Regions from separate parts of the Vulcanococcus sp. DEBay_Sum22DG08_74 genome, predicted to be linked through region 1. Evidence: predicted binding sites of a transcription regulator. Region 1 holds the regulator's gene; the other holds the start of a gene.
The links. Region 1 encodes NtcA, which controls nitrogen genes in cyanobacteria. Its sites were predicted from a motif close to GTANCNNNNGNTAC; they were not measured.
Positions count from the first base shown of each region.

Region 2: QZ184_RS01230 (circularly permuted type 2 ATP-grasp protein) is a predicted target of NtcA. The motif match lies at 7,538-7,551, and genes of this name have one in related genera.

Region 1 covers NZ_JAFMKL010000018.1:5,579-20,382, forward strand. The annotation lists gene trmB (tRNA (guanosine(46)-N7)-methyltransferase TrmB) at 1-426, shown strand, start outside; gene QZ184_RS03940 (IctB family putative bicarbonate transporter) at 423-1,730, shown strand; gene QZ184_RS03945 (BadF/BadG/BcrA/BcrD ATPase family protein) at 1,723-2,682, shown strand; gene glmM (phosphoglucosamine mutase) at 2,661-4,037, opposite strand; gene QZ184_RS03955 (transglycosylase SLT domain-containing protein) at 4,135-6,150, shown strand; gene QZ184_RS03960 (hypothetical protein) at 6,160-6,687, opposite strand; gene QZ184_RS03965 (NIL domain-containing protein) at 6,687-7,115, opposite strand; gene QZ184_RS03970 (thioredoxin domain-containing protein) at 7,200-7,739, shown strand; gene thyX (FAD-dependent thymidylate synthase) at 7,794-8,516, shown strand; gene dcd (dCTP deaminase) at 8,520-9,113, opposite strand; gene QZ184_RS03985 (cob(I)yrinic acid a,c-diamide adenosyltransferase) at 9,113-9,691, opposite strand; gene rph (ribonuclease PH) at 9,809-10,543, shown strand; gene ntcA (global nitrogen regulator NtcA) at 10,608-11,348, shown strand; gene QZ184_RS04000 (DUF3084 domain-containing protein) at 11,424-12,605, shown strand; gene QZ184_RS04005 (resolvase) at 12,602-13,039, shown strand; gene QZ184_RS04010 (DUF3146 family protein) at 13,036-13,293, opposite strand; gene pth (aminoacyl-tRNA hydrolase) at 13,300-13,932, opposite strand; gene QZ184_RS04020 (TatA/E family twin arginine-targeting protein translocase) at 13,941-14,192, opposite strand; gene psbH (photosystem II reaction center protein PsbH) at 14,197-14,397, opposite strand; gene psbN (photosystem II reaction center protein PsbN) at 14,484-14,624, shown strand; gene QZ184_RS04035 (alpha-mannosidase) at 14,621-14,804, opposite strand, start outside.
Region 2 covers NZ_JAFMKL010000004.1:9,298-24,101, forward strand. The annotation lists gene stpA (glucosylglycerol 3-phosphatase) at 1-492, shown strand, start outside; gene QZ184_RS01195 (alpha-amylase family glycosyl hydrolase) at 555-2,303, shown strand; gene QZ184_RS01200 (FAD-dependent oxidoreductase) at 2,213-3,796, opposite strand; gene glpK (glycerol kinase GlpK) at 3,756-5,270, opposite strand; gene QZ184_RS01210 (mechanosensitive ion channel family protein) at 5,371-6,411, shown strand; gene rpmB (50S ribosomal protein L28) at 6,475-6,711, shown strand; gene QZ184_RS01220 (peroxiredoxin) at 6,738-7,298, shown strand; gene QZ184_RS01225 (hypothetical protein) at 7,287-7,463, opposite strand; gene QZ184_RS01230 (circularly permuted type 2 ATP-grasp protein) at 7,652-9,091, shown strand; gene QZ184_RS01235 (alpha-E domain-containing protein) at 9,085-10,122, shown strand; gene QZ184_RS01240 (transglutaminase family protein) at 10,107-10,979, shown strand; gene QZ184_RS01245 (redox protein) at 10,984-11,460, opposite strand; gene QZ184_RS01250 (glycosyltransferase family 2 protein) at 11,580-12,782, opposite strand; gene csaB (polysaccharide pyruvyl transferase CsaB) at 12,773-13,819, opposite strand; gene QZ184_RS01260 (hypothetical protein) at 13,863-14,009, opposite strand; gene QZ184_RS01265 (thioredoxin family protein) at 14,137-14,448, opposite strand; gene QZ184_RS01270 (hypothetical protein) at 14,473-14,655, opposite strand.

The sequences.
Region 1 (14,804 bases):
CTGACGGCATTGGCTCCGGGTCAGTTGGATCTGGTCTCCATCCAATTCCCCGATCCCTGGTTCAAAAAAAGGCACCACAAGCGACGGGTCCTGCAGCCTGCGCTGCTGCTGGCCATCGCCGCGGCCCTGGAGCCGGGTAAGCGGCTCTTTATGCAGAGCGACATTTTGGACGTCATCGAACCGATGGTCGCCGTCACCGAAGCGAGCGGCTGCTTCAGCCGACCGGCAACTGACGCCCGCCCCTGGCGGGCAGACAACCCCCTGCCCGTGCCAACCGAGCGAGAGACCTACGTCCTCGAGCAAGGGCTACCGGTCTACCGAGTGCTCTATGAACGCAACGAAACGCCGTTGCCGAGCCTCCAAGAGCTGGAGCAACAGCTCGAAGCCGCCGATAATCCCGAGACATCAACCCACCCCTCGGCATGAGCGCAGGATCGGCGCCATCCACCCCCTGGCTGTTGCGTTGGCAGGGGATCTTGGGCGACGCCAGCGAGGGGCCCCTGGGATCACGGTTGAGCCTGATCGCCGGAAGCGTGCTCTGCGTGCTTCTGGCCGCAATGCCCTTCGTCACGCGGGCAGGCCTCAGCCTGCTGATCCTCGCGTCGGGATTGCTCTGGCTGGTGTGGTCGCTCTGCCTCCCCGCCGGTCGCATCGGCCGCATCAGCGGTTGGCTCCTGCTGATGCTCGGCATCGCCGTTCTGGCCACAGGGTTTTCACCGGTCACCCCAGCCGCGTTCAAAGGTCTGCTGAAGCTGATCAGCTATCTGGGGGTCTACGCCCTACTGCGGCAGCTGCTCGAGCAGGCGCCGCTCTGGTGGGATCGGCTCGTGGCAGCCCTCTTGGGGGGTGAGCTGCTCAGCAGCGTCCTCGCCATACGGCAGCTCTATGGCGACACCAGTGAGCTGGCCCGCTGGGCCGATCCCAACTCCGTCGCCGACGGAACGATCCGGGTCTACGGCCCCCTGGAGAACCCGAATCTGCTGGCGGGCTACCTGATCCCGATCCTGCCCATTGCCTTGATCGCTCTGCTGCGCTGGCGCTCATGGCCCCAACGCCTCTTTGCAGCCAGTGCCCTGCTCTTGGGCAGTAGCGCCCTCTTCCTCAGCTACAGCCGGGGCGGCTGGCTTGGGATGGTGGCAGCCCTCGGCGTTGCGGTCCTGCTGCTGGTGCTGCGGCAGACGCGCTATTGGCCGCCCCTCTGGCGCCGTCTCTTCCCCCTGCTGCTGATCGCGGTAGCCGTCTGCGTGCTGGTGGTCGCCGTGACGCAAATCGAGCCCCTACGGATCCGGGTGATGAGCCTCGCGGCAGGCCGCGGGGATAGCTCCAACAACTTCCGCATCAACGTCTGGCTCGCCGCCATCGAGATGATCCAGGAGCGGCCCTGGCTGGGGATCGGCCCCGGCAACAGCGCCTTCAACCTGATTTATCCCCTTTATCAACAGCCGAAGTTCAATGCCCTGAGCGCCTACTCGGTGCCGCTCGAGCTGCTGGTGGAAGGAGGCATCCCCAATCTCATCGCGGGGCTCGGTCTGCTCTTCGCCAGCCTTAGGGCTGGCCTGAGCCAACTCAAAGGCGAGTCCAGCTGGGCCCTGCCGGCCCTGGCCGCCGTGGCCGCCATCGCTGGCCTCTGCATCCAGGGCGCGACCGACACGATCTTCTTCCGGCCCGAAGTGCAACTCACCGGCTGGTTCTGCCTGGCCACCTTGAGTGCCAGCAGCAACGATGGCTGAAGGGCAGCTGCTCGCTGGCTTTGATGCCGGACAAACCCACACCAGCTGCAAACTGGCTCGACTGACGAGCACGGGAGCGCTGATCCCCATCGCCCTGGGCCAGGGTCCGGGGGTTCGGCATCTGGCCGCACCGGGCGGTGAGGCCTGTTTCCAGGACGCTCTCCAAACGAGCCTGCACGATGGACTGATGCAGGCCGGGCTGGGCGGCGAGCAGCCCCTCGCCGCAGCCGGAGTGGGGGCCAGCGGCATTGAGAGGGGCAGCGCCGTCCAAAGCCAAGGGGAGGCCTTGGCGGCCGCCGCCCTAAACCTTCCCCAGCCCGCTGTTCAAGTCAGCGGTGATGAGCACACCGCCCTGCTGGGCGCCCATGGCGAGGCCCCTGGCGTGCTCGTCATCAGTGGCACGGGCTGTATTGCACTGGGTCAAACGAGCTCCGGACACTGGCATCGCACGGGCGGCTGGGGCTGGCTGCTGGATGGGGCGGGCTCGGCGATGGATCTCGGCCGGGACGGCTTAGCGATCAGCGTGCAGATGGCCGATGGACGGCTGAACGAGACCTCCCTCAAGCACCAGCTCTGGCAAGCCCTCGGGGTCAGCACCCCGCAAGAGCTCAAGGCCGCCGTCGTCGCCGAAGGGTTTGGCGCGGCCGGCTTTGCCCGGCTAGCTCCCGTGGTGGACGCCTGCGCCGCAGGCGGCGATGACCACGCCCAACGCATCGTTGAACGTTCAGCGCTGGCCCTCAGCCAGATGGTGCGCACCATTGCCTCCACCCTCGAGCTGCAAGCTCCGCGGGTCTGTTGCAGCGGCGGCGCGCTCACACACTTGGGGACACTGCGCCGCGCCTTCGCCGCGGACCTCGAGCAACGCTGCCCCGGTGCCGCCTTGGTGGCCCCCAAGGGCGATGCCTGTGATGGCGCCCTGCAACTGGCCGTTCAGGCGGCGTTGAGGTGCTGATCGGCGAGTTCCGCCAACTGGCGACTCCAATGGTCGACATCAGCCTGCTCAGCCGCCTCCACCATCACCCGAAGCAACGGCTCGGTACCGCTGGCCCGCACCAACACACGCCCAGTACCGTCCATCGCCGCTTCCGCAGCCTGCACAGCCTCAAGCAGCGGCGCGCAGCTCTCCCAACCGGTGCGCCTGCTGCGATCCGGAACGGTGACATTCACCAGCTTCTGGGGATAGGGCTGGAAGCTGCCATCGAGCCAGTCGCTCAGGGAACCCCCCTGGGCCTGAATCAATCGCGCCACCTGCAGCGCCGTCAGCAGACCATCACCACTCATGCCGTGGCGGGCCGAGAGGATGTGACCGGATTGTTCACCGCCCAGGGACGCGCCGAGTTGCTCCATGGCGGCATGCACGTATTGATCACCGACGGCAGTGCGCTCCAGCACGCCACCTCGCGCTTGCCACGCACGCTCAAAGCCAAGGTTGCTCATCACCGTCGCGACAATCCGGTTGTCCGGTAGGGCCCCCTCGGCCATCAAGGCCTGGCCCCAGAGGTAGAGGATCTGATCGCCATCGACGACCCGACCACGGCCATCGACCGCGAGCATCCGATCGGCATCGCCATCAAAGGCAAAACCCATGGCCGCCCCCTGGGCGATCACCTCCGCCTGGAGAGCCTCGAGATGGGTGCTGCCGCAGCCCTGGTTAATCCGGGTCCCATCGGGCTGGCCATGGAGCACCGTGACCTCAGCGCCCAACTCACGGAAGACGCGTTCACCGCAGCTGGTCGCCGAACCCCAGCAAAGATCCAGCACCACCTTGGCGCCATCCAACCGAGCTGAACCCACGCTCTCCAGCAGGCGCTGGCGGTAGTCGTTCAGCAGATCCGGGCGCTGCACAAGCCGTCCATTGGCGCTGAAGCCGCCCAGCACATCGCCGCTGCCATGCAGACCCGCTTCGATCTCGGCCTGCTGCTGCTTGGCCAGCTTGGCCCCGCAGGCTCCAAAGACTTTGATGCCGTTGTCATGGGGCGGGTTATGGCTGGCCGACACCATCAGGCCGCCACTGGCTCCGAGCTGACGAATGGCGCCGGGAACGGCGGGTGTGGGACAAAGGCCGATATCCAACACCTCACGGCCTGCTGCGGTCAGCCCAGCGGCCAAGGCGGCCACCAACATCGGTCCGCTGCTGCGGGAATCCATCCCCAACACGACCGGACCACCGGCGGGGAGGACCCGGCCGCACCAGTAGCCAACCTGCAGGGCCAGGGCGGGCGTGATCACCTGCCCAACCCGGCCGCGGATGCCATCGGTTCCAAAACTCGCCGTACCAGAAGGGAATGGCGCCCCAAGCGGAGACATGGCGAGCTGATGGGTCAAGGCTCGCGGCAGGTTACGCCTGGTTTGCGATGCAAGCGGGGCGCATCTCACCAAGAATGCGCAGAGTTATCCCACTGCTTTGGCCCAGCGCCCCCAATCCGCTGAAAGACGCCAAAGCCTTCTTGGCACAGCACTGCTTGGTCTCTGCTGCCTGGGAACGGGCGTTGCCCTGGCCGCCGGGCGGCAGGTTCTGGTGCAGCTGGCTCCGCCCCTCACCCCCAACAGCAGCGCAGCCGAGCTGACCCGCAGCCGCAAACACAGCCTCGATCCAGACCGGCGCCGGGATGCGGCACTGCTGCTGAGTGCTCAAGCCAAGAGCAGCCCTGAAGAGCGGCGCCATTGGCTCCAGGGCCAGGGCTGGGGCAACCACCGCAACAACAGAGTGCTGGCGGCGATCAGCCTCAAACGCGCAGCCCTCGCCGCCCAAGCGAGTGGACGCCCCCAGGAAGCCCAGGCCCTCTGGGCAGAACTGCTGCGGCGCTTTCCGCAGGAACCCGCCAGTGCCGATGCCCTCTATGCCCTGGGCCGGCAGCAACCCAAGTTGCGGCTGACGCTGCTGGAGCGCTTTGCCGCCCACCCGGCGGCCCTGGCGGCAGCCCTCGAAGCAGGCGATGCCCTGCACCTCGCCCGCTGGGGTGCCCGCTGGCCCGGTGCCGAAGCGCTCCTGCTGCAAACCTGCGAGACCCGTGCCGCTGCGCTCAGCGCCGAAGACAAGCAGCTGCTCGCCGCGGGGCTCGCGCAACTGGGACGGAGTGAAGCCGCCCTGCGCTGCCTTGGGAACACGCCCGCCACAGCAGAACTACAGCTGCGCCTGGCTCAAACCCTGCTGCGGGGGAACCGCGCGCAACAGACGCAGGCCGAAGACTGGCTCTTGCGCCTCGCCCAGAGCGAAGGCCCGCAGGGTGCAGAGGCAGCACGCCTCTTGGCGCAATCTCCTGCAGCCGGCGCAGTGGAACGTCTCCAACAACTGCCACCAACCCTCCAGGACAGCGCCCCGGTGCAGGCCCGTCTCGCCGAAGCGGGACAGGTCGATCCGGCCACCGTGCTCAGCCGCTGGCCCAATGACCCAGCCAGCTGGGAACTCCAGTGGAGCGAGGCGCGCAAGGCCTTGCTGCAGCGGGACTGGCGCCAAGCGAGTGGCTGGCTCAACCAACTGGAGAGCGCCAACCTGCCCGCACCCTTAGCGGCGCGCCAGTTGTTCTGGCGCGGCTGGAGTGCCCAGCAGCAGGGGGACCAGGCGAGCGCGGAGCAGTTCTGGCGGCAAACCCAACGGAGCCAACCCCTGGGCTATTACAGCTGGCGGGCCAGCGAACGCCTGGGACAGTCCCACCAGGAACTCAGCAGCACAGAGCCGCTTCAGCCCTGGCAACCCCTGGCCAGTGGTGACACACGCATCGATGCCCTTTGGCAGCGGGGGCAGGCACTGGAGGCCTGGGAAAGCTGGCGCACCAAGCAAGGGGGCAGGTCCCCCAGCCGACCTGAGGAGTTTCTGATCGAAGGTCGACTGCGCACGGCAATCGGCGATGACTGGACCGGACTCGGACAACTCGAGCGGGCCAGCTTTCGCCTGCCCCAGATCGGCTGCCGGGGACAACTGGATCGGGAACGGCAGCTGCACCCCCGGCGTTTTGGCGCAGAACTGGGCACCGCCAGTGAAGCGACGGGTGTCGATCTCGCCCTCTTGCTGGCGGTCGCCAAGCAGGAATCCCGCTTCAGCCCAAGTGTGCGCTCAGGGGCTGGAGCCAGTGGCCTGCTGCAACTGATGCCAGCCACCGCCAGCGAACTAGCGGGCGAACCCCTGGACCATCAGGCCCTGATCGATCCAGCCCGCAACGCAGCCCTGGGGGCGGCCTACCTCAAACAACTGCTCAGCAGCACCGGGGGCAACCTGTTCCAAACCATCGCCAGCTACAACGCTGGCCCCGGTGCCGTCGCCAGTTGGCTCAACTCTCGGGGCTTTGATCTGCAGCGCGAACCGGAGCTCTGGACCGAGGCCATCCCCTACCCCGAAACCCGGCTGTACACCAAAAAAGTGCTGGGCAACTACTGGAGTTACCGGCGGCTCGCAGAGAGCGCCGAGACCCTCTGCCGCTGATGCCGGCCCCTAAGCAAAGACGAACCCGAGATGGGTATAGAGGGAGCGGCCCACCAGGATTCCCGCCAGGACCCAACTGCAGAGCACAAAGGCTCCAAGCAGGGGCGCCGGTGCAATCCGAAGCCGGGTGAGATCAAGCCGGGCGAGCAAGACCGCCGAGGCCAAGACCAACACCTCAGAGAGCACCGACAAGTGCAGGAGGTAAAGGCCCCCGGTGATCACCACCAGCAAGGTCACTACCAGGGTCAGCGCCTTACTGGCCGCCATCAACTGCGAGAGCTCCCGCAGAAGCAGATCGGGCATGGTGCAGAGCACCACCACCAGCAGCGCCTGCATGCACTGCAGCGGCCAGAACCAAGGGCCCGCGAACTCCTGCTGCACCGGCGTGCTGGCCTGGGTGAGCAACTGCGGAGAGACATCAGCCCAGTGCAGTCCCATAAAGGCACTGACAGCAAAGAGCACCAGCAACATCGGTGCCCGCAGCGGCAGGACCAGGAAGCGAAGAACAGCAGTCACAGGGCGCATGGACAGGCGCATCACTGGGCAGCGCCCACAGCTTGATCCAACACCAGGGCGATCGCTTCAAACGGACACGAGGGGATGCATTGCTCGCAGACCAGGCAGCGCTGCGCGTTGAACTCCAGTCGCCAGTGGGGAGCGGTGAAACTCAGGGCACCACTCGGGCAAACGCTGCTGCAGATGCCGCAGTCCACACAACGCTGGGGATCAATCGCGATCTCACCGGAGGCCCGGTTCAAGCCCAGACCTTGCCCCTCCAACCACTGCTCAGCGGCATCGAGATCATCGATGTCGCCGGAGAGCTCCACCACCATCGTTCCGCTCTGGTTCGGAGCGATCTGCGCCCGCAGAATCTTGGCGGCGATATCAAATTCGACCGCAAGGCGATAGGTAATCGGCTGATGCACCGCCTCCCGCGGGAAGTGAAGGGTGATGCGGCGTTTCAAGGGCGCAACTCAGCCACCGTCAGGGTATCGACGCGGAATGGGAACAGCCCTGGCAGATTGGCGCCAAGGATCAACACACCACCTGTGGACAGCAACACGGCAGCCCTGGGACGGCGCGAGCGCATGCTGCTGGCTGCAGTGGCCGCCCTTCTGGCCTTAGGGCTCTTCCTTCTGCGCGGCGGGCTCTCACCGGCGGCGCCCCTGGAGAAGCTGGCCCGCCAGTCGCTGGAGCCCGCCGTTGCCCTCAGCAATGGCCGGCCCAGCGTGGTCGAGTTCTACGCGGACTGGTGTGAGGCCTGCCAAGCCATGGCCCCAGCGATGGAGAAGGTCGAGAGCCAACACCACGATCAACTCGATGTGGTGCTGCTGAACGTCGACAACCCCCGCTGGCAACCGGAGGTGGATCGCTACGACGTCAACGGCATCCCGCAGCTGGAATTCTTCGATGCCAGTGGCACCCGCGTGGGCCGCGCCGTCGGCGCCCGCAGCCAAAGCGAATTGGAAGCCCTGACTGAAGCCTTGGTGGCAGGCACCCCCTTACCGGCCATGGCGGGCGTTGCCGAGACCAGCGTCCTGCCGCAAGCGGAGGCGACCACCATGGCAGGCCCCCGCAGCCACAGCTGAGTCCCCCAAAGCCCGTTACCCTGCAGCACCAGCTCCCCACGCCATCGCCCGCCCATGAAACGCTTTCGGGTTGAGCTGATTGCAGCGACCCCCAACCCCCAGCAGTGCGTCTATGCGGGGATGCACCAGGACTACAGCGAAGGGTTTGTGGCGGCCGATCGCGCTGAATGGCCCGATGAGACCAAGGCCGGCGAGATCTGCGTCAAACGTCTCCTGGCCGGAGAGCGCGGTCACTACGGTCCGCTGGAGCACGCCCAGATCGTGCTGAACGTGGGCTGGTTCCCCCACTCCGTGATGCAGCAGGCCCGCACCCACCGGGTGGGCGTGAGCTTTGACGTCCAATCCATGCGCTACACCGGCGAGCGCATCTGCCGGGCCGCCAACGGCGAGCTGGAACTCGAAGAGGTCTTCTACCTCCGCCCCGAAGGGCAGTACAGCGATCGGCAAGGCAAGAAGTACACCTACAGCGCAGACGAGCGCGCCAAGGATCTCGCCCTCTGCCAAGCCGCGGCCGAGCGCTATCGCGACATGCTCGCGGCGGGGTTCGCCGAGGAGCATGCCCGGGGCATCCTTCCCTTCGATTACCGCCAGCACTTCGTGGTGAGCTTCTCGCTGCGGGCGTTCCTGCACTTCATGGACCTGCGCGCCAAGCTCGATGCCCAGGAGGAAATCCGGGTGCTCTGCGATCTGATGTGGCCCCACCTCCAGGCCTGGGCCCCAGAGATCGCGGCTTGGTACGAGAAGACCCGCCTGCACAAGGCGCGCCTGGCCCCTTAGGGCTCAGACCTTGGCCAAGGTGACCCGCTCGGGCTGGTGCTGGTACTTGCCAGCCCGGTCCTTGTAGGTCGTCTCGCAGGGATCGCCCTCGAAGAAGAGCAGCTGGCAAATGCCCTCGTTGGCATAGATGCGGCAGTCCGCGCCGGAGGAATTGCTGAACTCCAGGGTCAGGTGACCTTCCCAACTGGCCTCAGCTGGGGTGGTGTTGACGATGATCCCCAGGCGGGCATAGGTGCTCTTGCCCAGGCAAATCACGGTGATGTTGGGAGGGACGCACATCTTCTCGAGCGCCACACCCAAGCCGTAGGAGTGGGCCGGGAGGATGAAGTACGAGCCGTCCTCGTCCTCGTGCAGGGGCACCGGCTCCAGGTTGGCGGGGTTGAAGCGCTTGGGATTCATGATCGTTCCGGGGACGTGCCGGAAGATCAGGAACTCCTGCGGGGAGAGGCGCAGGTCGTAGCCGTAGGACGAGCAGCCAAAGCTGAGAACCGGCTTTTCGCTGTTCTCCGGATCGAGATGGCGAACCAGCTGCGGCTGAAAGGGCTCGAGCATGCCCAAGGCGGCCTGCTCGTTGATCCAACGGTCGTTTTTGAGCATCAGAAACCTCGGCGCAGCTGGGTGACCTGATCGGCCATGGCCAACAGAGCGGTGGGCATGGAGGGCCCCGTCAGGATCACATCCAGGTGGGACGGCCGCTGCTCCAGGGCTGAAACGACCTCCGCCTCGGACAAGTAGCCCAATTCGACGGCCAGGCCCAACTCATCGAGCACCAACTGATCCAGCTGACCGCTCAGCAGCTGCTCACGGGTGTACGCCCAGATCTCGCGCACAGCCTCGACATCGGCCTGGGAGGCCGGCACGGGCTCAGCCAGGCAACCCGCCACGGCTGGCCTCAGCCACTGAAGGCGGCCACAGAGCCACACACTGCGCTCCAGACCCTGATCGACCCCACCTTTGAGGAATTGGCTCACCAGAACGCGGCTACCAAGCCCGGCACTGCGCAGGGCCTGACTGAACACCCCACTGAAGCTGCCGCGGAAGGGAGCGGTGTGCACCTGAAGCTGCCCCTCCTGCTGGGCCGCCAGGCGCACGCTGCGAGCGGGGGCCGACGCCGGGACCACAGCCAACGGACGCAGGTGTCCAGCACGGGGAGTGGCTGCAATGCTGGCCGTCATCGAGTGCATGGCTGCCGCTTGGGATCCTGAATGTAGCGGCGTTAGGCCGTCCGGCAAGCAACAAGCACTACCTGTAGTGCAAACACCCGTACCATCGAGGCACTGAGCCAGCCCGCGATGAGCAGCACCCAACCCAGGCGGGACGGCCGCAGCGCAACGGACCTGCGCAGCACGCGCTTCGCTTGGGATCCGATGGGCTTCGCCCTGAGCTCCGTCACGGTGTACACGGGCAAGACGGCGGTGATCTGCAGCGTTTGCTTAGAGGAGGGTGTTCCGAAGTGGCGTAAAGGCTCCGGCAAGGGCTGGCTGAGTGCCGACTACCGGCTGCTCCCCGCCAGCACCCCCAGTCGGCAGCCACGGGAGCTAATGAAACTCTCCGGTCGCACCCAAGAAATCCAACGCCTCATCGCCCGCAGCCTCAGGGCCTGCCTGGATTTGGAGGTTCTGGGGGAGCGGACCCTGCAAATCGACTGTGACGTCCTTCAAGCCGATGCCGGCACCCGCACCGCAAGCATCACTGGAGCCTGGGCCGCCTTAGCCCTCGGCCTGCAACGCCTGGAGCAGCGCGGAGTGCTGGAACGATCGCCCCTGGTGGGGCAGGTGGCGGCGGTTTCCGTTGGCCTCGTGGATGGCGCCGCACTCCTCGATCTCGACTACAGCGAGGACAGCCGAGCAGAGGTCGATCTGAACGTGGTGATGAATCAAGAGCAACATTTGCTCGAAATTCAAGGCACTGCCGAGGGCGCACCCTTCAGTCGCCAACAGCTTTCCAGCCTGGTTGACCTAGCGGAAAGCGGCATCGATCAACTGATGCAGGCCCAGAAGCAGGCCTTGGCAGAGGCAGCAAATTAGTTTCAATGGCTACAGGGCGGCCCTGGACTGATCCGTAGGTTCCAGGCAACTCAGTCGCGCTGAAATGGTCGTGGCAACGCAAGGATTCAGCCGCTACTCCCCTAGCCCTACGACCGGTACGTCAGTGATCGCACCGATCGCGGGGAGTCCCCTGCCGCCCAATGCCACGCTGCTGGATGTCATCCGGGGCCTGAGCGGTAGCACCACCGAGATCGTTGAGCGCGGCAAAACAATCTTTTTCCCCGGCGACCCCGCCGAAAAGGTTTATCTGCTGAAGCGGGGTGCGGTCCGGCTCTCCAGGGTCTACGAATCCGGCGAGGAAATCACCGTGGCACTGCTGCGGGAGAACAGCCTCTTCGGCGTGCTGTCTCTACTCACGGGCCAGCGTTCGGACCGCTTCTATCACTCGATTGCCTTTACTCGCGTCGAGCTGGTGACGGCTCCCGCCACCTCCGTCCGCAAGGCGATCGAACAAGACCCGGCGGTTGGTCTACTGCTTCTGCAGGGTCTCTCCTCTCGGATCCTGCAAACCGAGACCATGATCGAAACCCTCACCCACCGCGACATGTCCTCGCGACTGGTGAGTTTCCTGCTGGTGCTGTGCCGCGACTTTGGTGTACCCAGCAGCGAAGGAATCACGATCGACCTGCGCCTCTCCCACCAGGCCATCGCCGAAGCAATCGGATCGACCCGCGTCACGATCACCCGTCTCCTGGGCGACCTCCGCAACGACGGCCTAGTGCAAATCGACCGCAAAAAAATCACCGTCTTCGATCCGTTGGCCCTCGCCAAACGCTTCAGCTAAACGGCTGAACTGGTGGCCGATCCCAGCTGCGTTCCAAGCCACCGCAACCGATACTGATCGTCGTCGCCCAACGTCGTGTCCGGCTGGATCCTGATCCTGGCGTTGCTGATCCTCGGGGGAGTGCTCTCCACCCTGGGGGATCGCTTGGGATCCAAGGTCGGCAAGGCGCGGCTGAGCCTGTTCCGGTTGCGGCCCAAGAAGACCGCCGTGGTGATCACGGTGCTGACCGGCAGCTTGATCAGTGCCATCTCCCTCGGGCTGATGCTGCTCGTCAGTGATCGCTTGCGCACGGGGCTCTTCGAACTCGATCAGATCGAACAGCGCCTGCGGGACAGCCGCGATGCCCTGAGCTCAAGTCGCAAGGACCTGGCCCAAAGTCGGAGCGCCCTGCGCAGCGCAGAGAACGAGCGCAGCGAGGCCCAACGCCAACTCAAGGTGGTGGCCGAGCAGGCCAGCCGGCTGCAGAAGGAACTGGCTCCCCTGATGGAGCAACGCAAACAACTGGAGGCCGAGCGCGACCGCCTCAGCCGTGACATCGCCGCGAAGGATTCCGATCTCCAGCGCAACCGCACTGAGCTCGCCAAGCTCAACAGCAAGATCAAAAGCAGCAGCCAAGAGCTCGAGCGTCTCGAACGCAACCTGATTGCCCTACGTCAGGGTGATGTGGTGATCAGCAGTGGCCAAATCCTGGAGGTGGCCAAGGTGCGGATCGAGAAGCCAAGCCAGGCCCGAGACGTGATCCACGCCCTGCTGCAGCGCACGAATTTGAACGTCTACCAGCGCGTGCTGCCAGGCGAAACACCGAACCGTCAAATCCTGTTGGTGCCGCGCAGCGACATCAGCAAATTGGAGACCACCCTCAGCAAACGAGGCGAGTGGGTCGTGAGTCTGATCTCAGCGGCCAATGTGCTCAAAGGGGAGCGTCAGGTCGTGGCATTCCCGGATGTCAGACCCAACAAACGGGTGGTGCGTAGTGGAGAACAACTGGCCACCACCGTGCTGGAGGCCGATGAGCGCTCCCCGGATCAGGTGCGTAGCCGTCTGAACCTGCTCCTGGCAGCAGCCTTTACCCGAGCGCAACGTCAAGGGGCCCTGGCCAACGGCCTGCAATTTGACCCAGCACGCCTCAATCAACTGGCTGAGGCCCTCGTCAACCGCCCCCTGGGCGAGACCGCCAAGCTCGAGGCCGTCTCCAGAGGCAACAGTGATCTGGCCGACCCGATTGCCGTCGACATTCGCTGGCAGCGCCCGCAATGACTTGGATCGGACTCGATCCCGGCCGCAGCAAATGCGGCTTGGTGCGCTCTGACCACAGCACAGGCCAGGTCGACGTCGCGGCCGTGCTCTCCCCGGAAGAGTGCTTCAAGCAGATTGCGATCTGGCGAGAACGTCCGGGTCTTGAGGGTGTTGTGCTCGGCGATGGCACGGGCAGCAAGCACTGGCAGCGGCAACTCAACGACCTGGGCCTGGCTATCCAGGTCATCCCTGAAGCGGGAACCACCCTGGCCGCACGAGCCCGCTACTGGCAGCTGGAGCCCCCAAGGGGCTGGCGGCGATTGCTTCCCGAGGGCCTGAGGTTGCCCCCACGGGACTACGACGATGTCGTGGCTCAACTCTTGCTGGAGCGCCATTGGGGAACGGAGCTCAAGCGGGAACCTGGCTTGGTCGTCTTGCGCCAGCTCGCTGCCTAAAACTTGGCCCGCACGCTGAAGGCGTAGTCCCCACCCGCCTCCAGCTGGTAGTCCGTTTTCAACAGGAAGCGCAGCAACGCGTCCTGGATCAAGGCCCGGCCCAGGGAGGGCTCCACCTGCAGCTCGCCGCGGTCAAAGAACCAGGCGAACGTCCACTCGAACCCTCCAGCGCTGACCTCACCCTCCAGCACCCGCTGGCTAAAGCTTTGGCGCAGCACCCGCAATTGCGCCGTTGTCGTGGGGAGGCGACTCACGCGGACTCAGGCAGTGGGTTGCTCGACCAGCTTGGCGGCAGAGGGAGCAACAAAACCGTTGAGCCTGTTACCAGCCCGCTCAAACCCCAGGCGCTGAATCAGATCCAGACCAGCCAAGACCTCATCGATGACCTCCTCGAGCACCGGCTGTTCGGCGACGGCAAAGCGGCCGAGGACGTGGCCGACAGTGCGCTGCTTACGCTCCACCGGATTCAAGGCCGGAGCGCCAATCCCGATGCGCAAGCGGGGGAACTCTTGGCCACCGAGATGGGCAATGGTGCTGCGCAGACCGTTATGCCCGCCAGCACCGCCCGAGAGCCGCAGGCGCAAGCGACCGAGGGGGAGATCCATGTCGTCCACCAGGATCAGCATCTGGTTGGGCTCGAAGCCAAACCAATCGAGAGCAGCACGAATCGAACGACCGCTGTCGTTCATGTAGGTCTGAGGCATCAACAGACGCAGGCGTTCAGCACCCTGTCCCACCTCCGCGGCGAGGGCGTGGAGCTTGGACTGCTGCTTAAAGCTGCTGTTTTGACGCTTGGCCAGCTGCTCCAGCGCCATAAATCCGACGTTGTGGCGGGTTCCGGCGTACTTCTCGCCCGGGTTCCCTAAACCAACAACAAGACTCAGGGGAGTCATGGAGTCCTTCAACCGGCCGCTTGCTCGTCGTCGGCCTTGAGTTGAGGCTGGGGCTCAGCAGAAGCCTGGGTGACTTCCGCTTCCACCGTGTCGACCGCCTTTCGGAACTCCTGCTCGAATTCCTTCGAGGCGGACTGAAAACCCTTCAGGGTTTTTCCAAGGGTGCGACCCAATTCGGGTAAGCGCTTGGGACCGAACACCAAGAGACCCACGGCGGCAATCACCGCCATCTCAGGCAATCCGATCCCAAACACGTTCATCGGATCAGCCGATGCCGTTCCAGTTGACGGTGATGCCGTCGAGGATCAGGGACTTGTTGTACAGCTGGAGGATCACCAGCAGGAACACCAGGAACAGGGCCATGAACACGCCCATCACGGGGGTCGTGCCCCAGCCGGGCACAACCTTGCCGTACTCGGAGTTCAGGGGGCGAAGCAGATCTCCCAGGCGGGTGCGTTGAGCCATGTCGGGCTGTGCTCTCTGGCAAGGAGTAGGTCTCGTTACTGTAAGGGGCCTGGCCGCCTGAGCGGCTGGCCCCGTCGAGAGTTGTGATGGAAACCACCTCCCCAGCCATGTCCGTGGCACTGGCCGTCTTGGCTGTGCTGCTGGGCCTCACCGGCTTCGGGATCTACACCGCCTTTGGTCCTCCGTCGAAGCAGCTCAGCGACCCCTTTGACGACCACGACGACTAAACCAGCTCTAACGCGACGACCTGCCAGGGCTTGAGCACAAGAGCTCCGCTCTGCCAGGTCTCAGCATTCCCCCGGCGCCAACGCCGTGGCGAGTCCAGCGTCCAGCTCTGTCGCTGAGGGCTGAGGTTCTGCAGCCTCAGCGCCAGCTGCCCTGGGGTTGAGCCGGGCCTGCAGCTGAGC
Region 2 (14,804 bases), on a different contig from region 1:
CAATTCATGCTCCGCGGCGCTGTCAAGGAAGCGGGCCTCTTGGTGCTCCTCAACCAGCACATCGAACGGACCACGGGCAAAGCTCCCCTCGGCGCGGACTTCAACGTGCGCTCCGCCCCCAGAACAGCGGAGGGGCTGCTGGCGTTGGCAGAGGACTGCATCGCCCCAGAAACCATGCCCACGTTGATCGGCATTGCCGACACGATCACGTCTGAATGGGTCGTGGAGGGCGACCAAGCCGGTTGGCGCCGTGGGGGCAGCGACCGTGGCTTTTTGACGTTGTTGCAGCAGATCGGACAGACCTTTGAAACCCCTAATCGAGTGGTCTTGATCGACAGCAGTGGAGGGGAACTGGATCGCCCCAGCCTCCAAGATCCAGAGCTCAAAGGTCTGAGTGATCCGGAGGATCCCTTGCGGCTGGATGTGCTTGTTCCGGGGGGGCCAGAGGCCTATGTGGAGTGGTTTGTTGATTTGGCAGACAACGTCTTTTAAAACGTTGGGCTGACAGCGGCAGCAGAACGGCCTATCCAAGGAGGTAGTCGCCGTTTGTTCCGATGCCAGAGGGGGCCAGCAGGACACAAACCTGGCCTCCAGCTCCGGGACAACATCCCTGGTGGGATGGAGCGGTGATCTACCAGCTGATCCCCCGTTGCTACAGCGATTCCGATGGGGATGGCATCGGTGATTTCGGGGGCCTAACCAAGCGTCTGGGCTATCTGCGTTGGCTCGGGGTGGATGCGATCTGGATGACCCCGATCTATCCCTCGCCGCTCAGGGACGGTGGCTACGACATCACAGACTTCACCGACATCCACCCGGAGCTCGGGGATCTCGATGCCTTTCACCGCCTGATCGAAGCGGCCCATGCCCATGGGATCCGGGTGGTGATCGACCTGGTGTTGAACCACACCAGTCAGTTGCATCCCTGGTTTCAACGGGCCCGCTTTGCGGAGCGGGGCAGTCCAGACCGTGACTTTTATGTCTGGAGGGATGACCCGGACGGCTATAGCGATGCCCCAGTCCTCTTTCGACACTTCGAGGACTCCAATTGGTCCTGGGATCCGATAGCGCAGCAGTACTACCTGCATCGCTTTCTGCATCACCAACCTGATCTCAACTACGACAACCCAGCCGTCCAGGAGGCGGTACTCCAGGTCGTTGATTTCTGGTTGGCACGCGGCATTGATGGATTTCGCCTCGACGCCATTCCGTTTTTGTTTGAGCGCGAGGGGACCCGGTGTGAAGGACTACCGGAAACCCATGCCTTCTTGAAGACCCTGCGTCAGCGCGTCGATGCCTTTTGCGAGGCCAACCCCGGTCGAGACGTTCTGCTCCTGGCAGAAGCGATTCAGCCGGTCAAAGAAGCCATGCCCTACCTGGAGGATGGAGAGCTGCACGCGGCCTTCAACTTTGCCTTGACGGCCCATCTCTTCGCCTCGGTCGCCCATGGGGAGACCAAGGCCCTGAATCGCTTCCTTCAGGAGATCAGCAGCCTGGACTGCGGCCGCAGTTGGGCTCTACCGCTGCGAAATCACGATGAGCTCTGGCTGGGCGATGGCCACCTGGTGCCTGACGAGGTCATTCACTGGGTGCGTCATGGTCTGCCTGCTGCCCATGGCCATTGGCTGAACTGGGGAATCAATCGACGACTGGCACCGCTCTTAAACGGAGATCCCAGACCCAACATGGCCCTTCATGCCCTGCTTTACAGCTTGCCGGGCATGCCCTGCGTCTATTACGGAGATGAACTCGGGATGGGGGATTGGCCGGGACTGAGGGACCGTGACCCCAACCGAACGCCCATGGCCTGGAGCCCGGATCGCAATGGCGGTTTTTCCAGTGCTCCAGATCCCCTGCTGGTGCTGCCGCCCATCACCGCACCTGGATACGACTACCGCGTGATCAATGTTGAAGTTCAAAAGTCTCTAAAGGGGTCGCTTTTGAACTGGCATCGGCACATGCTGGTCAGCCGAAAACTGCTGCCTGCTCTGAAGCACGGCGACTTTGAACCCCTGCCGAGCCATCACCCGAGCGTCGTCAGCTTCATTCGCCGCTGCGAAGCCATGACCGTGCTCGTTGCGGTCAATCTCAGTGGTACAGGCGCATCCACCGAAATCGATCTGAGCCGATGGGAAGGAGAGCGGATTCGGGAGCTGCTCTGGGGCTGTGAATTCCCAGAGGCCAGCTCCGAATGGTTTATCTACCTCCAGGCCTATGGCTTTGGCTGGTGGCTGATCGGCGACATGGAACTGGCGAGCAACAGCGACTCGGCCGCTGGAGTCAGCCGCTCCGCTTCCGCCTGATCCAAAAAGCCAATGCGACTGCGCCGCTGCAACAGATCATCTGCCGAGCGGGCCCACTCCAAGCGGATGTTGTAGCGCCACTCCGCCAGGCAAACGGGAACCACGCTGCTGAGCGGTTTCCGCTCAGACGGCTCCATGGCCTCGTTCAGGACCGCCTCTGCTCGAAGGCCATAACTGGAGATGAGGTGGTCAATTTGCCGGGCCTGGAGTTCGCCGTCCGGCAGTAGACCCTTTAAGTGCTGAGCGAGCTGGGCGAGCTCAGCGTCGGTTTGCTCGGGGGACTGAGCGGCTCCAAGCAGGGGCAGGGGCTCAGGGGCCGGGAGGGTTCGATTCAACTGTTGGGCGATGGCCTTGAGGGCATCGACCGCCAACACCCGGCAGGTGGTCCACTTGCCCCCAAGCAAGCTGATCAGCCCACAATCGAGCTGTTCGACTTCGTGCTCGCGAACCACCTTGCTGCTGCCGCGCTCAGAGTCCGGCTGAATCAGAGGGCGACCGCCGGCCCAGCGGCTGGACACCGAGAAGCTGGGTTGCCCTGGGAACCACTGGCGTAGGTGATCCAACAGGAACGCCTCCTCCGCATCGGAGACGGAGGTGGCTTCATCGACTGGACAAGGTGAATCGGTGGTCCCAACCAGTGTTCTGCCTTGGAAGGGGAGCACGAACATCACGCGGCCATCGCTGGTTTTAGGGATCAGCAGGCCGACGCCCTCTGAACACAACGGCTCGCTGAGCACAAGGTGCACCCCCCGGCTGACCAGAAGGCGTGGACTGCACTGCGGGTCGGCCAGCAGCCTCAAGCTGTCGGCCTGGATGCCTGTGGCATTGACCACACAGCGGGCTGACCAGTGGTTCAGCGCACCATCGGCCTGACGCGCTGTGACACCCGTGAGCTGGCCCTGCTCCTGCTCGAAACCAACGACCGTGCAATCCCGCTGAACCACGGCTCCGGCCGCCTCAGCCGTGAGCAAGAGCAACAGATTCAGGCGCGCATCATCAAATTGACCATCGCTGTAGAGAACGGCGCCATGGCGATTGGGGTCCAGGCCTGGCAGGGAGCGTTGCAGTTGCTGGCGGTTGATGCCACGACTGGGTTCGAGGCCGGCCGCTCCCGCGAGGAGGTCATACATCCCCAGCCCCATCCGGTAATAGGCCTGCTCAATGGGCCCCTGGGTCGGTAGGGCAATACGCAGAGGTTGGGCCAAAAAAGGAGCCTGATCAATCCAGTACTGGCGCTCCGCCAGGGCCTCCCGCACCAATTTCAGTTGGGCGGCATCGAGCTGCTTGAAGGCCAGCTCCAGGTAGCGAACGCCGCCATGGAGCAACTTCGTGCTGCGGGAACTGGTGCCCTGGCCTGGATCACCCGCCTCCAGTAACGCCACCCGCAATCCGCGGCGAACGGCCTCGTAGGCCAGGGAGGCTCCACTGCTCCCCCCACCAATGATCAACAGATCAAACGGTTGCATCGCCATGCCACTCCAAACAACGTTCAACCGCCTGGTCCCAGCGGCGTAACCAGCGCTCCCGTTGCGCCTCCGTTTGCTGAGGGCTCACCTGGGTCGAGGAAGCCCTCACCGAGCTGGCAATGGCCTCGAGATCGTCGACCACTCCAACGGCCTCACCGGCCATCAGGGCAACGCCCAAGGCGGTGGACTCCAAATTGGCCGGACGCACCACCTCAACGCCGGCGCTGTCGGCCTGGGCCTGAAGCAAGACAGCGGAGGCCGCCGCCCCGCCATCAACGGCGATGGTGCGCAGGGGAGCGCCAAGGGCCTCGGCCGCACCGCGCAGCAGTCCGGTGACGGCTAAGGCAATCCCCTCGAGGGCAGCCCGGGCAATCTGCGGTGCACCGGTGTCACGGGTCATGCCGATCAACAACCCTCTGGCATTGGGGTCCCAGTGGGGAGAGCCCCAACCGGTGAAGGCCGGCACGAGCATCAGCTCGCCCGCACTGGCCACCTTGGAGGCCAACCCGTCGACCTCGGCGGACTCACGAATGATCCCGAGGCCATCGCGCAGCCACTGGATGACCGTTCCTGCATTGAACAAGCTGCCTTCAATGCAGTAGGTCGTGCTGCCGTCGGCGTTGCTCCAACCCACGGTGCTCAGCAGGCCACCAGCGGCGCGCTGAGGTTGCTGCCCGCAATTCACGACCAGAAAGGCACCGGTTCCGTAGGTGCACTTGGCCTGGCCGGGTTGCCTGCAGAACTGGCCATAGCTGGCGGCCTGTTGATCACCGAGCATCGCCGTGATCGGCACACCGGCAAAGGGAAGGCCCTCAGCGATCACCCCAAACGAGCTGCGGGTGGGTCGTAAGTCGGGCAACGCCTTCAGGCTCAGACCAACGCGTTCAACCGCCTCCGGCAGCCAACAGAGCTGCTCCAGGTCCAGCAGCAGCGTGCGACTGGCATTGCTGATGTCTGTGGCGTGCTGCGCTCCGCGGGTCAGCTGCCAGAGCAACCAGCTATCGACAGTGCCAAAACAGAGGTCATCGCCAGCCAGGGCCTGCCGGGCCTCGGGATAGGCCTGCAGCATCCAAGCGATCTTGCTGGCGCTGAAATAAGGGTCCAGCACAAGTCCCGTCTGGCGCTGCCACTGATCCGCCGCCGCCTGGCGCTTCCAATCTCCGCAGATCGATGCGGTCCGACGGTCCTGCCAGACCAGGGACGGGCCGAAGGGTTCGCCGGTGCTGCGTCGCCAGAGGGTGGTGGTTTCGCGCTGATTGGTGATGCCGCAGGCCCTGACTGCTGCCCGTTGCCCTGGACTGAGGCGCTGCTCCAGTAGGGCCATCGCCTCCAGCTGGCTCTGCCAGATCGCGGAGGCGTCCTGCTCGACCCAACCATCATCCGGGTAGTGGATGGCAAGCGGCACCTGGGCCGAGGCCACCGACTCGCCGTTGGAGGACACCAGAACGGCGCGAGAACTGCTGGTGCCCTGGTCGAGAGCTAACAGATAGGACTCAGACACAGGCAAAAGGGTTTCCCCACTCTTACGGGCTTCCAGCGGATCTGTCAGGGGCTTGACGCAGCACGAGACAGTGGAAACAGCTCAAACCTCGCCTCTACCGATGACCTCGCTCTGGAGTACTGCGCCTGCAGTGGCGGCCCTACTCGGCGGTGGGTTGCTGTCCCTTCTGGCAGCAAGGATCTTTGGGATCTTCTTCGGTCGTCTGACACGGCGAACGCGAAGCGAAACCGATGACTTCATCGTTCAGGTCATCACGGACACGATCCCAATCCTTGGCTGGGTCATCAGCGCCAGTTGGGCTTGGTGGCTGCTGCCGACCTCTCCCGAGGCGGATCGGGTGGTCTTCACCATCTCGAAACTCATCCTGGTGGTGTTCCTGGTGCGGCTGGTCAACCGCATCAGCCTGCGGTTGCTGCAACGCTCCGCGGCCCACAGCGGAGATCCAGCGGTCGGCAACATGCTCCGCGCCCTCGCGCCGATGTTGCGGGCGTTGGTCTGGTGCGTCGGCGCTGTCCTCTATCTGCAGAACATCGGTGTCCAGATGGCTGCGATCTGGGCTCTGCTGAGCGCCGGTGGCATCGGGGCAGGCTTGGCCTTAAAGCAGCCGGTCTCTGAATTCTTCGAATACATCACCATCCTTCTCGACAAGCCCTTCCAACCCGGTCAATTCATCCAAGTCGGAGAGGTCTGGGGAACGGTGGAGCGGGTGGGGGTGCGTTCGACCCGTCTGCGCAGCATCAACGGCGAAGCGATCGTCATGAGCAACAGCGCCCTGACCAGCTCAGTGGTGGCGAACTATGGGGAGATGCAAGAGCGGCGGCTGATCTATCGGCTGGGGGTGACCTACGACACCAGCCACGCCGTACTGGAACGGATCCCTGGCCTGTTGAAAGCGATCGTTGAGCAGGGGGGCGATGCCCGCTTTGACCGGGCCCATTTCGTGGCCTTCAACAGCAGCAGCCTTGATTTTGAGTTGGTCTATTTCGTTCCTTCGAACGACTACGTCCAGGCGATGGAAGCCCAGCAACGGATCAACCTGGCGATCGTCCAACGCTTCGCCCAGGAGGGCATTGAGTTCGCCTTCCCGACGCAAACCTTGCACCTGCACAACTGCACTGAGGCCTTGGGTTCTGGGGTGTGACCCGACTTGCTATGGTGGGCGCTTGGGCAATTTGCCCGAAGTTGTGTTTTTAGAAGATCGGTCATGTCCCGGGTCTGCCAACTCACCGGCAAGCGCGCCAACAACGGCATGGCCGTCTCCCACTCGCACATCCGCACGAAGAAGCTCCAGCAGGTGAACCTGCAAGAGCGCCGTCTGTGGTGGGCTGAAGGCAACCGTTACGTGAAACTGCGGGTCTCCACCCGTGCCCTGAAGACCATTCAAAAGAAGGGCCTGGGCGCCTACGCCAAGCAGCTGGGCATCAACCTGGCCAAGATCTGAGCTTCAATCCTGGGAGTTCTCCCAGGATCAAGTTGAACCGCCGCAACCTGCTTGTTTCGTTTGGTGCTGCGGCCTTAGGCCTGCTGGGACTCCCCCGGCAGGCCTTTTCGATGGGAGGGACCCTGCCCGATCTCGATCAACCGGCCCCTGGCTTTGGGCTCTCCGGCGTGGTTCCAGGCGAGGGGGGGGCCGTCGAAGCCGTACGCAGCCTGAGCGATTTCAAAGGGAGCTGGGTGGTGCTCTACTTCTATCCCCGAGATTTCACGGAGGGGTGCACCTTGGAAGCCAAGGGCTTTCAACGGGATCTGCAGCTGTTCCATGCCCGCAATGCGGAAGTGGTCGGAATCAGTGCAGACGACACGGACTCCCACAAAGAGTTCTGCGGAAGCGAGGCGTTGACCTACCCGCTGCTCTCTGATCCCGGAGGAGAAACCAGCAAGCGCTACGGCAGCTGGATCCCGCCCTTCTCCCAACGTCACACCTTTTTGATTGACCCAGAAGGGGTTCTTAAAGAGCGCTGGTTAGGGGTACGGCCCCTAGGCCACAGCCAGGAGATCCTGAAGCGGCTGGATGAGCTACAGGCCTGAGGCTGCGCGCTGCTCCAGCAGCCTCAGGTGGGCTTGACCTGCAGGGAGGCTGTCGCAGAACAGGCAGTTGTCCTCAAATCGCACTTGATAAAGCTCGCCTTCGCTGGAGCGCAGCTGATAGATCACTCCCCCTTGGGGATCGACCAGCACAGGGACCTGGGCCATGGGTCTTCAGGAGCAACGAGCAGAGGCTGGCTCGGCGATTGAACCCTTGCCATAGGTGCATCAACTCATCATCCGTAGCGACCACTACAGGTGATGCGGGTGGCCACGAACCGGGGTGGACTTTGGTAGCGAAAGGAACCTGAAGGGGTCTGACTGCTCTGCATGCTTGCCCCAATTCCACTCGAGCAATGTTTACCGAGTACAGGCCAAAGAAGGGATATGACGAATACTTCAGTGCCGCCGAAGGCCCTCGCTCCGGCCTCAAGCCCCTGGTGAACTCCCTGGGTGCACTCGGGATCGAGAAACTCAACCGCAATCACGCCGCCGCTGGAGTCCTACTGAAGCGACTCGGGGCCACCTTCAGGCTGAATGATTCGGGCGGACGCGTGGGGGAACGGATCCTGCCATTCGACCCGCTGCCACGCTTGATTCGCTCGAAGGAGTGGGAGCGTCTAGAGCGAGGACTGTCCCAGCGCCTAGAGGCGATTGATCAATTTCTGGGTGACATCTACGGCGAGCAACGCATCATCCGAGATGGGGTTATTCCGCGGGAGCACGTGGAAAGTTCCCTGGGGTGGAGGCGCGAGCTTCAAGGGTTCAAGCCCCCCTTGGGCAAATGGTGTCAAATCTCCGGGCTTGATCTGATCCGTGATGGAGAAGGAACCTGGCGCGTCCTGGAGGACAACCTGAGATGTCCTTCTGGTGTCGCCTATTTCCTGGAGAACAGGAGGGTGATGAAACGGATGTTCCCGAGCCTGTTTAGTGGCCGGATCGTCCAGCCGATTGATCGCTACCCCTCCCAGCTGCTGCAGACCCTGAGGGAGCTGGCGCCCTGGACCGACTCCCCCCGGGTCGTCCTCCTGACCCCCGGGGTGTTCAACAGCGCCTATTTCGAACACAGCTATCTGGCTCAACAGATGGGCATTCCCCTCGTCGAGGGCCGGGACTTGGCCTGTGAAGACGGACGGGTTTGGATGCGCACGACCCGTGGATTGGAGACCGTCGATGTGATCTACCGGCGCATTGATGATGACTTCCTCGATCCCGCCGTCTTCCGCAGCGATTCAATGCTGGGGGTCCGCGGACTGATGGAGGTCTATGCCCAGGGACGGGTGGCGATTGCCAACGCTCCTGGAACTGGAATTGCCGACGACAAGCTGATCTACGCCTATGTGCCGGAGATGGTGCGCTACTACCTCGGGGAGGAAGCCATCATCCAAAACGTCCCCACCTACCTCTGCTCTAAAGCTGAAGATCGGGCCTATGTCCTAAGCCATCTACGGGAGCTGGTGGTGAAAGCCGTCTCGGAAGCTGGAGGCTATGGGATGTTGATCGGACCCCATGCCAGTGACGAGGAGATCCAAGACTTCGCCACGAAGATCGAGGCCAATCCGCGCAACTTCATTGCCCAACCCACCCTGGAGCTCTCCACCGTCCCCTCCCTCAGTGACGGCGAGCTCTACCCCTGCCATGTGGATCTGCGGCCCTACATCCTGCGGGGCAAAACCACCTGGGTCACACCAGGCGGGTTAACCCGCGTGGCCCTCAAGCGGGGATCACTGGTGGTGAATTCCTCCCAGGGCGGCGGCTGCAAGGACACCTGGATCGTGGAGGACGCCCCATGCTGAGCCGCGTCGCGGATTCCCTCTATTGGATCAACCGCTATGTGGAGCGGGCCGAGAACATCTCGCGCTTTGTCGAGGTCAGTGCTGCCATGGCGCTGGACTGCCCCCCTGGTAGCGCAGAGCCCTGGCAACCACTGATCGATGCCAGTGGTCATCGCTCTCTGTTTGATGCGCTCTACCCCGGTGGAGGTGAACAGCAGGTTCTTGAATTTCTCATCCGCGCTGAGGCCAACCCCAACAGCATCGTCAACTGCATCGCGCTGGCCAGGGAAAACGCCAGGCAGATCCGGGATGTCATCACCAGTGAGATGTGGGAGCAGCTCAATGGTCTCTACTGGACCCTGGTCGAGAACGACGGGTTTTGGGAGGAGCCAACCCCAGAGCAGCTCAGGGAGATCCGGCGTGGCTGCCAATTGTTTTACGGAATTACCGATGCCACCCTCAGTCGGGATCTTTCCTGGCAGTTCAGCCGACTCGGTCGGCTGATTGAGAGGGCGGATAAGACCACTCGCATCCTTGATGTGAAGTACTTCCTTTTGCTCCCGAGCCCTGATGACGTCGGCGGGGTACTCGACGAGTTGCAGTGGATGTCTCTACTGCGCAGTGCTGGCGCTTATCAGATGTTCAGGCAATCCAACGTTGGGGTGATTTCACCGGAAGCGGTGGCGTCCTTCCTGCTGCTCAATCCCCTCTTCCCGAGGTCGGTGCGCTACTGCCTCGAGCGGATCCATGAGACGCTTCAGGTGATCGGGCGCGATGCCGCCGCCGGGACGCCCGACGACCTCGAGTGCATGGTGGGTCTGACGCAGGCCCGCTGGAGTTTCAGCAAAATTGAAACGCTGATCGCCGGTGGTCTCCATGAGGCGATTGATGGCCTTCAGCAGGACCTCAACCAGCTGCACAATCTGATTCACGCTCGCTACTTCGTGCTTCCGGGCGGACTGAGCCCCGAAGACACAACAGTGATCCCCGTGAGCTCCACCTCCCTGTCCACCACCGCTTCCGGTCAAGACCTGGCATGCGCGCCCGCTTAATTCATCGCTTCGACTACCGCTACAGCCAGCCCGTGCTGCTGGGACCCCATCGTTTTTGCCTGCGGCCCAGGCCCCATGGGTTTCAGCGTCTGATCGATTTCAAACTGAGCATCGAGCCTGAGCCGAGCCAGCTCTATGAGCTGATGGCAGCAGGTGGCGACACCATCACCCGGGCACGGTTTCTCCAGGAAACCGATTGTTTTCAGGTGGTGGCCACGAGCGAGGTTGAGACGTTCATACCACCCCTGATCGAAGCCTGCCTGGACGAAACGATGTTGAACCTGCCGCTCGCCATCGGCAGGCTGAACCCCGATCTCATGAGCAACCTCCAAGGCTGGTTGCCCAACGGTCAACATGATGCCGCCGCTGTCGATCTGGCCCAAGAAGCCCTCACAGGGAGTGATGGCAGCTGCCTGAGCTTTTTGCAGCAGCTGATCGAGATCATTCAGGACCGCGTCAAATACACCGAGCGCCATCAAGGCCCCGCTTGGCCTGCGGGCCGGACACTGAAGGAGCGGATCGGCTCCTGCCGTGATCTCGCCATGCTGATGATCGAGTGCTGCCGCAGCGTTGGACTTCCAGCCCGGTTTGTCAGTGGCTATCACCTTGTGGAGCCCAAACCTGAGCGCTACGACCTGCACGCCTGGACCGAGGTCTACCTCCAGGGAGCAGGCTGGCGAGGGTTCGATGCCAGTGGCAAGGGGGCGGTGGATGATCGCTACATCCCCGTGGTGACCTCTTCGAAATCAGATCTCACGGCGGCGGTCAGCGGCACGTTTTCAGGGCCGACGGGGGTGCAAAGCACGCTGAATTGGGAGATCCAGGCCGAAATCCTCTGCTCGGCCCAGTCCCGTTGAACGCTTACCAGCTGACGCCATGCAACTTGGGCAACGGCGCTGAGCGAAAGGTGGTCGCAAACAGACGAGGAATGAGTCGACTGTTGTAGACGCGAAACTCGCGGGCAACGCTGGCTCCTGGATCACGGATTGCCTGATTCAGCACGACCGATCCCTCCTCATCCGAGATCGAACGGTGGAAGGTTCCGGGCGGAATCCGGAGAATGTCACCACCGGTTTCAAGACGAACAATGTGATACGGATAATTCCAGCCGAAGTTCACCAGATAGAACAGGCGACCCCCGGTTAGAGCGAGCAGATTGTCCTCTTGATGGGGGTGGAGATAGAACTGCCAGGCGCCCGTATTGGGCTCATCCGGTGGACTAACGGCCGGCCCGCTATGGATGACCAGATCCCGCGCGTTGGAGTTGTCGACGGTGATATCGAAGAAACGAACCGCAGGGGTATCGCGGAACTTCTCGTAGGGGATCAGCTCAAACATCTGAGCTTGGGTGGCTGTTCCTGACGACATGCTGCGTCCGTGGGATAGCCCAATGAACCGCACTCCCTGGTCTCCAGGGCGTGTACAGCACTACGCAATTCAGGATTAGCGCCTATGCGTCAGCCCTCGAGCTGGCGCCCACGCCAGGTCCAACCACGTCCGGTGGTCGTCTTCCAAATACTGGCGGGCACGATGGCCGCAATCAGCAACGCCCCAAGCCAACTCAACCACCAGAATTTGATCGGTGTGCCAAAGCGCCAGGCACTCCACAGACGGATCGCCAAGACCAGGGCGATGGAGCAGCCCACAGCCCAAATCGCCATTTGCTCAATCGGACCGCCAAGCCATCCCTGCAGCAACAGAGCAACGGCGCTGAACCAGGGAGCGGCAAACAGCAGCAACACCACAGCGACACTGCCAACGGCTTTGAACCAATTGCGATCAACCCCCAGAAACCAGTTTTTGGTCCAGCCTTCCCACAGCGCTGCCAAGGAGCGATACATCTGCAGGTCGACAAGATCAACGCCAAGCAGATACCGCAGACTCAGGCCGGCCTGCTTGACCGCTCGGGCCAGGGCCAGATCTTCGACCACCTCAGCGGCAACAGCGCGATGGCCTCCAATCGCCCGATAGCTGGAATGGCGAAAGAGCATGAAGGGACCAGCCGCAAACGCCGTTGGATCGTTGGGGTCGTTGCTGCGCCGAATCGGAAAACCCAAGCCCAACAGGGTGGCCACAATCGGCTGCACCAACCATTCCGCAAGACAACTGCACTGCAGCCGGGGAGCCAGGGTCAACAGATCGCTGCTTTGACTGCAGGCCTCTTGAAGGGCAGCCTCAATCACCCCGGGCTGCAGGCGCACATCGGCATCGAGAAACAGCAACCATTGCCGCGCTGCCGTCCCATCGGGCCAGGGCAACTCCGAACCGATGGTTGCTGGCCAATTCTTGCCGGACCAGCGCTCACCACTCGGGCGCGCTCCGGCCTGCACAATCCGCCAGTGGAGATCAGAACGGCTGCAGCTCGTGCGGCACAGCTCAGCTAAGGCCTGGGTGTCATCGCTTGAGGCGTCATCAATCACGACGAGTTCGATCGGCCAGTCCGGCGGGCAGGCCGCAACGATCGCCCCAAGGCATCCCTCGATGTTGTCGTGCTCGTTGTACGCGGGCACGAGAATCCGCAGCCACCCGCAGTCTTCGGGGCACTGCTGCGAATCCGTCTTGGTCAGCCTTGGGGCACGGCCCAGTTGCAGCTCCAAAGCCAGCAGGAGTACAAGCAAGCAGAGACAGCTCGTAGCCGCCAGATCCAGGATCAGCGACATAGGGCGGCACGCAGGATGCGTCGATGCAGCTCCACCGTCGAGCGGATCGAGGCGATCACCCTGCTCGCCGGAGGACCATCCAAGCTGCTGCGCCAGAGCGTCAAGCACTCCTCAGCAGTCCGGCCGCGCTGGCGCAAGTCCAAGGCCTCAGACTGGAGTTGATCAGCGCAGGCCTGGACCTTGGGGTCGTAGCTCAGGGCGCTGACCGGAGCACCGGAGAGGGCCGCCAGAATCAAGGCATGCAGGCGCATCGCCAGAACCAGACCAGAGGAGCGAAACACGGCCATCGCCTCCCTGGGATGGCTCGCGCTGAGTTGGCGACTGCGCCTCGATAAGCTCTCGGGCATCAACCCCTCCCGGCGGAATTGCTCCAACAGATCAGCGTCCTGGTTGCGATGGAAAGGAAGCCACAACACCTCGCGGTCTGCCTCTGTGGATAACTGGTCCAGGGCCTGGAGATAAGGACTCCAATCACTGCCCTGGAGCAAGGGCGTTGGCCGCCAGCAGACCACGATTGGTCCACCACGGCCGAGCCACTGCTGCTGCGGCAACATCCAAACCGCATCCGCAGCGTGCTCGCCGTCGCACCCCAGACGGCGAGCCAAGGTCGCCGATTCAGGATCACGCCAACTCACGGCAGTCGTCATCTGGAGCAGCAGACGCACCAGGGCCCGCGTTCGCTTGCGTTGAAGTGGACCGAGTCCCTGGGCCCAGAGCACCACCGCCTTGCCCTGGAATCGGGCGGCGGTAATCAAGCTGGCGTAGTAGATCAGGCTTTTAAAACTGGTGCTGTCCTGCAGCAGGCTTCCGCCGCCCAAGACCAGGGCATCGCAGGCTCTCAAACAGGAAAGAACGGCCTTGAGGTCACGGCGCTGCACCGTCTCGACGCCGTGCAACTGCCGCACCTGGTCCTGGTCAAACGCGGTGACGACAGGCGTCCAAGCTTCAGGCAGCTCCCCAAGGACAGCCTGCAACAAGGCGTCATCGCCAAGGTTGTGTTCGCCGTAGTAGCCGCAGAGCAGAACGGACTGAGGCACACCACTGCATAGCGCGATCACCAGCTTCGCATCGCCTGAAGGACTAGGCGGCTGCGATCAGGCGCTGCCTCAGCAGCGGTAATTCTTGGTCAATCCGTTCACGGGCGTGATCCAGGGAGGTGCAGGTCCCGAGGGACAGACCGCTTCGGTGCTGAATCGCGTAGCAACGGGTGTGATCGGCTTGATCCATCAGAGCAATCCGGCAGCCCCGATGGATCCAGGCTGGTGACGGCTGCGACTCCACCTTCAAGCACCGCTTGTCTAAGCCAATAGAACGTTTCCGCGGGTAGGGATCAAGCGATCCCCTGGAAGAAAGTTCAAAGATTGGGCAGGAGTGCCGCGAGTTTGGTGCGGAAGTCACCCTTGGGCATCCCGCCTTTGAGTTCACCGTGGATCATGAACTCACCGTCGGGGTCTTCCACCACGAGGTAGGTCGGCCAGCCCATTCCTTCCTTGTTGGGATACTGCGCAAGCAGGACCTTTCTGTATCTGCGATAGGTCTCGGTGTCCTGCAACATCACGCTGACAAAGATGCACCCCAGTTCTTCAGCAACCTTGCCGTCGTAGTGGCTCATCCGATGGCAGGTGCCGCAATCCTCGGAACTGAACTTGAGGACTGTGGTTGCCATGGCGAGGACTGCAGTGCCGGCAACTTAATGGCACTGATCGAGGCTGATGTCGCCGAGGAAACAAAGATCGAGAAGACGTTGCAGTGCAGCCGCCCGCGACGGAAGACCCCACTGTTCCTTCAGGGCATCCAAGCGAGCCAGGTGAACTCGGCGAAGATCGCAGCTGACCTTGATGCGCTCATCACCCAGAAAAGGAAGGCTTTGCATCTCCCAGGCCTATCGCTGTCGCAACGATGCCCGCGATCAAGGCGATGTCAACGAACGGCGGGGATGGTCAGGTAGGCCGGAGCAAAGCTGCAGGCCAAGGCGAGTTGCCGCAGCGGTAGGCCAAAGACCGTGCTGACGAAATCGATGGC